Linked DNA regions of Cellulosilyticum sp. I15G10I2. The protein of the gene in region 2 interacts with the protein of the main gene of each other region in a pairwise test. Links are inferred from orthologs where the notes say so. Each region holds a gene or a part of one and is shown on either strand. Other genes may lie near its edges. The genes, in order: dprA and recA.

Region 1 (3,253 bases), 140 kb from region 2 along the record:
TCAGCCTGCGACATCTGGCTTGCAATAAACCTATTCCAAATCATATTATACAGCTTATATTGATCTTTCGACAAATGTTCTTTGATTTCTGATGGTTTATAGTCAATATAGGTTGGTCTAATAGCTTCATGGGCATCTTGAATATTTCCCTTCTTTTGTTTGGCAGGCTGTTTTTGTTCACCTAAATAACGCTCACCAAATTTTTCTTTAATATACTCATAAGCTTCTTCTTTCGCCTTATCAGACACCCTAATAGAATCTGTACGAATATACGTTACTACGCCTACCTCTTTTTTACCAACCTTAATCCCTTCATAAAGTTGCTGTGCTATATTCATTGTCTTTTGTGTAGAAAACCCTAGATGTTTAGCTGCTTCTTGCTGAAGGGTACTTGTTGTAAAAGGCAGCACAGTATTTTTAATCCTAGTACTCTTTTTTGTACTTATAACCTTGTATTCGCCTTTTTCGCATGCCTCTATAATTCTCTTAGCTTCTTCTTCATTTTTAATTTCTATTTTTTCTTCACTTCTACTGTCAAGTTTTGCTTCAAAAGCTTTATCCTTATTATGCCTTAGATGCACTTGAATAGACCAATATTCTTCTTCAATAAATTCCCTTATTTCTTTTTCCCTGTCGCTAATAAGTCTTAAAGTAACTGATTGCACACGACCTGCACTTAGTCCTTTGCGAATTTTTTTCCATAATATCGGGCTTATTTTATAGCCAACTAATCGATCTAAGATTCTTCTGGCTTGCTGCGCATCTACAAGATCCATATTAATAGTTCTTGGATGTTTAATAGCTTCTTTAACGGCTTCTTCCGTAATTTCATTAAAAGTGATCCTATAAACCTTTTTATCCTGAAGCTTAAGCGAATTATATAAATGCCAAGAAATAGCTTCTCCTTCTCTATCCGGGTCAGTTGCTAAATAAACACATTTTGCATTCTTTACATCCTTGCGCATTTTTTGAAGCAATTCACCTTTTCCTCTTATTGTAATATATTTAGGTTCATAGTTATTTTCTGTATCAATACCTAATTGACTTTTTGGCAAATCTCGCACATGTCCTACTGATGCTTCGACTTTATAATTTTTGCCTAAAAATCTACTAATTGTATTAACCTTAGCTGCAGATTCTACAACTACTAAATTATCAGCCATATTTACCTCCTCATTAAACGCGTACGTATCTTTCCCCTGGTAGTCTTTTTATAAGTCCTTTGATTTCTAATTTAATTAAACTAGGATAAACTATTTCATAGGGAAGTTCTGTATTTTTAAATAATTCATTCAAATTAATTGGACTCTGACTTAAATAAGCATATACTATACTTTCATCTTGTGCAAGTTTACAATTATCATTTTTTAATGTATTTTTTTGCAAGGTTCCCATTTTTGTTTTAATATAAAGTGGAAACTCTTCAATAATATCATCTATTTTTGTAACACATTTCGCACCATTTCTAATAAGCTCGTTCGTCCCTGAACTTAGCTTGCTATTAATATTACCCGGTATAGCAAAAACATCTCTGTTATGCTCTAATGCTAGGTTCGCTGTAATTAACGACCCACTCTTAATATCTGCTTCCACCACCAATATCCCCATAGACATGCCACTAATAATTCTATTTCTTTTAGGAAATTGATAAGGCAGCGGTGGCGTATCTAAATCATATTCTGATATTACACACCCCTTCTGCGCAATCAAATGATAGATATCTTGATTTTGACTTGGATAGCATATATTTATACCTGTTCCCATTACTGCTATTGTATGCCCCGTTTTTAATGCACCTTTATGTGCTGCCTCGTCAATCCCATAAGCCATACCGCTAATGACAACAACTCCTTGTTCTGCTAATTCTTTAGCTAGCCTATAAGTTGTCTCAAATCCATATTCAGAACACTTTCTAGATCCTACTATACCAAGTGTTGGCTGATTTAAAAAGTTTAAATCGCCCTTAATAAATAAGATAATAGGAGGATCTGATATTTGCTTCAAATAATATGGATAGTGGTTATCTAATATATCTACTATATGAATTTTTTGATCTTCATATACTTTAATCATTTTCGAAAGATCTTCTAACGTTTCTTTTGAGTGTTCAATTTTCAATATCTGCTTATTTTCTAAATTAAATTGTTGATAGTCAGTTGCATTAGCCTCGTATATTTTTTTATAACTCCTAAAACGTTCTATCATTTTTACTTTAATATATTCAGGTATACTTAATTTATGCAGCCACATACTATATTTTTTATCCATTCAATCACCACTTTACTATATTTTTAGAAATATTTCTACTCTTATTATAAAAATGTTTAAATATTTTAAATTAAACCCATAATCTTAAAAATGGCTTTATAGAAAGGATAACCTAATGTTTTGTAAATTAAACAGTTACTCATTAAATGGCGTCAATACAATTCATGTAGATGTAGAAGTTGACATCTGCGATGGTCTTCCCGGCTTCGAAATTGTAGGTCTTCCTGATAGTGCCGTCAGAGAATCAAGAGAACGTGTAAAAAGTGCTATTAAAAATAGTGGTTTCAAATTTCCTATGCGTAAGATAACCATCAACCTAGCCCCAGCTGATGTAAAAAAAGAAGGAAGCTTATATGATCTTCCTATTGCTTTAGGCATATTATGCTGTATGGGAGAAATTCCAATATCAGCCCTTCAAAATAGTGTTTATATTGGCGAGCTTGCTTTAAACGGCAATTTAAGAGGTGTGAGAGGTCTTCTTCCTATCTTATGTTCAGTTAGTGAAAATCCTGAGTTAAACTGTATTGTGCCTTATGATAATTCACAGGAAGCTTCACTTATCCAAAAAGGAACTCTATTTCTCGCCCATAGTTTGCAAGAAGTTGTGGCATTTACTAAAAATGAACAAGCGCTTAGCAAATGTTCTAACCCCCCCCTTACGGCTGATGATATCTATGACATTGACTTTGCTGATGTAAAAGGCCAAGAAAGTGTCAAAAGAGGCCTTATGATTTGTGCTGCCGGTTATCACAACGCACTCCTTATCGGCCCACCAGGATCCGGTAAAACCATGCTAGCAAACAGACTCATTTCTATACTTCCTCCACTTACTGACGATGAGTGTATTGAAATAACCAAAATATACAGTATTGCAAATAAACTATCTAACTATGCCATCATACAAGCAAGGCCTTTTAGAACACCCCATCATACTATTTCTCCTTTAGGTCTTACAGGAGGTGGGCTCCATCCCAAGCCTGGTGAA
Region 2 (3,263 bases):
GCACACCTGTTTCAAACGTTGCTGCCTCTCCTTCTTCTCTTATAAGAACTTCTACTTCTTTTCTTGCTTTTTCTACCATTTCTTCGATACGTGCTGGGTGAATACGCCCATCTACAATTAACTTCTCAAGTGCTACACGAGCGATTTCTCTTCTTATAGGATCAAATCCAGATAAAATAACAGCTTCTGGTGTGTCATCTATAATAAGATCTATTCCTGTTAGTGTCTCAAGCGTACGGATATTTCGACCTTCTCGTCCTATAATTCTTCCCTTCATTTCATCATTAGGCAAAGGCACTACAGAGACAGTGGTATCCACTACATGATCTACTGCACATTTTTGAATAGCATTGGTTAATATATCTTTTGCTTTTTTGTCTGCTTCTACTTTTGTTTTAGCTTCTATATCCTTAATAAGTATTGCAGATTCATGTTTGACCTCATCTTCAATGGTTCTTAACAGATATTGTTTAGCTTCGCTTAGAGTGAGTCCTGATATTCTTTCAAGCTCTTCTAAATGTTTTTTATGAAGCGTATCTATCTCGACCTTTACTTTCTCAACATTATCAATTTTATGTTGAAGCTGTTCGTCTTTCTGCTCAAGGGCCGCTGTTTTTTTATCAAGCGTTTCTTCCTTGTGCACTAACCTTTTTTCTAATTGTTGAAGCTCGTTTCTTCTTTCGCGCACTTCTTTGTCAAGCTCGTTTTTAATACGAATATTTTCTTCTTTAGCTTCTAAAAGCATTTCTCTTTTTTTAGCTTCCCCAGTCTTTATAGCATCATCTATAATCCTTCGAGACTTCTCTTCTGCAGACCCTATTTGTGCTTCAGCTATACGCTTTCTATAAAATACGCCACTAGAAAAGGCTATTATTCCAACTAAAATAACTCCAATGAATCCTACTATTATGATTGCTATGCTATTTATATTTACCACCTCCCTATTTTTTGCTATGTGCAAATAACAACATAATTGTATAACGTTTTAAAAATACTGTCAAGCATTGTGCCATATATAGCTTTTGGTATCTGCGCCCAAAATATACTTTTTCATATAAGTATACCTAAAGCAAGTGTCATTTTATACTTTTTGATGAATAAAAGAAGATAGAGCATAGCCCTATCTTCTTTTATTCATCAATTTCTTCTAATAACGAAAGAGCCTCTCCGAAATCCTCATTACTTTCATTCTCATCCGATGCATTTATACCATAATGCTGTCTTACTTTACTTTCAATCTCACCGAGTAAGTCCAAATGTTCCTTAAGGTAAATCTTTGCATTTTCTCGGCCTTGTCCCAATCTAATATCTCCATAAGAGTACCATGCACCACTTTTATTAACGATATCTATATTAGCAGCTAAATCTAACACATCACCTTCTTTAGAGATGCCTTCACCATACATAATATCGAATTCAGCCTGTTGAAAAGGTGGTGCAACTTTATTTTTAACAACTTTTACGCGGGTACGGCTTCCAATAAATTCATTACTTTGTTTTAGCGTTTCTATTTTACGCACATCTAACCTGATCGAAGCATAAAATTTAAGTGCACGTCCTCCTGTAGTTGTTTCATTACTACCAAAAGTAATCCCTACTTTTTCTCTAAGCTGATTAATGAAAATAACAGTACATTTAGATTTATTAACAACCCCTGTTAATTTTCTAAGTGCTTGTGACATAAGTCTTGCTTGAAGACCCATATGTGAATCTCCCATATCGCCTTCTATTTCTGCTCTGGGCACAAGTGCTGCAACAGAGTCAATAACAACTAAATCAATCGCGCCTGAACGCACCATGGTCTCAGCAATTTCTAAAGCTTGTTCACCATTATCAGGCTGTGAAATATATAACTCATCAATATTTACCCCAAGTTTTTTGGCATAAGCTGGATCTAATGCATGCTCCGCATCGATAAAAGCTGCTATACCTCCTTTTTGTTGAACTTCTGCTATCATATGCAATGTAACTGTAGTCTTCCCAGAAGATTCTGGACCAAACACCTCTATAATTCTTCCCCTGGGAACGCCCCCTACACCTAGTGCAATATCCAGACTTAAAGACCCTGTAGGAAATGTAGATACATTGGTTTCCGTTGCTTCCCCAAGTTTCATAATAGAGCCTTTTCCAAACTGCTTTTGTATTTGAGAAATAGCTGCATCTAATGCTTTTTTCGAATCATTATTCATTATTTTCACCTCTCCAGTAATCGAACACTTGTTCTAATCCTATTATAACTAATTTTATTTGCAATATCAAGTCTAAATTTATTTTAAGTTTCTATATAGTTGAAATAATAAATTTTTTACTGTTTTTTCTCTAATTACCTGCCTTGTGCCATTTAAATTCAGTTCATAAACATAAGTTCTATCCGGAAAAGCAATTCCGATATAAACACGCCCTACTGGTTTTTCAGAGGTGCCTCCATCTGGTCCCGCTATCCCCGTTGCTGATAATCCAATATCAGCTTTTGTTCTTAACCTGATTCCCTCTGCCATTTCCTTGGCTGTCTGCTCACTCACTGCACCATATGTTATTAGGGTTTCTTCTAAAACACCTGCATACTTTTTCTTTGCCTCGTTACTATACGTAATAAAACCTTCTTTAAAATACGCAGAAATCCCGCTGCAATTGACAAGTGTAGATGCAATCATGCCCCCTGTACAAGATTCTACAGTTGCAATAGTATACTGATGCTTTTTCATAAGCTCAAGTATAACATTCTCAAGTGTATCTTGATTATACCCTATTACATATTCTCCTAAACATTCACATACACTATTTTTAATTTTTTCAGTCGTTTCTATAGCTTGTTTCTCATTACTGCCGTACGCTGTGATTCTAACGATAACCTCATAGTCTCCTACATAAGGGGCAACACTGACATATTCAGTCTCACCTAATAAATGTGCTATTCTTTCTGCCATTTCACTTTCACCAATACCAAACAACTTAATATCAATCGTATGATAAGCACAATTTAATTTTTCTTTAAAATAAGGCAATACATAGCCATCAAGCATAGGTTTCATTTCCTTTGGAGGTCCCGGAAGAAGAATAATATGTTTTTTATCCTTTGTCAAAATACAGCCCGGTGCTGTTCCGTTTTTGTTTTCAAGTATATAGGCATCTCTAGGAAAAGCTGCTTGTTTTTTATTACACTCCGGCATATATCTTCCGATTTTATTAAAAAAAGCTTGAATATTTTGGCATATATCTTCTTTAATAACAAGCTCCATCCCTAAATAACCACATATAGCTTC

The links.
Region 1: the proteins of recA (region 2) and dprA interact in binary tests that used the Bacillus subtilis proteins (3 or more experiments, as listed by UniProt). The link is inferred for Cellulosilyticum sp. I15G10I2 from one-to-one orthologs.

Annotation. Positions count from the first base shown.
Region 1 is NZ_FMMP01000006.1:571,755-575,007, reverse strand. The notes cover bases 223-3,137. They hold dprA (DNA-processing protein DprA), read right to left. Parts: upstream 2,269-3,137; coding sequence 1,177-2,268; downstream 223-1,176. Other genes in these bases: BN3326_RS02690 (YifB family Mg chelatase-like AAA ATPase), read left to right, coding at 2,384-3,137; topA (type I DNA topoisomerase), read right to left, coding at 223-1,163. In the rest of the region: more of topA, read right to left, coding at 1-222; more of BN3326_RS02690, read left to right, coding at 3,138-3,253. UniProt on the Bacillus subtilis protein: Protein that helps load RecA onto ssDNA during transformation. Binds cooperatively to circular ssDNA, is able to bridge different segments of DNA. Favors the loading of RecA onto SsbA- or SsbB-coated ssDNA and formation of RecA-DNA filaments.
Region 2 is NZ_FMMP01000006.1:430,537-433,799, reverse strand. Bases 161-3,085 are described here. They hold recA (recombinase RecA), read right to left. Parts: upstream 2,190-3,085; coding sequence 1,131-2,189; downstream 161-1,130. Other genes in these bases: BN3326_RS01990 (competence/damage-inducible protein A), read right to left, coding at 2,268-3,085; rny (ribonuclease Y), read right to left, coding at 161-937. Outside these bases: more of rny, read right to left, coding at 1-160; more of BN3326_RS01990, read right to left, coding at 3,086-3,263. UniProt on the Bacillus subtilis protein: Multifunctional protein involved in homologous recombination, DNA repair and competence.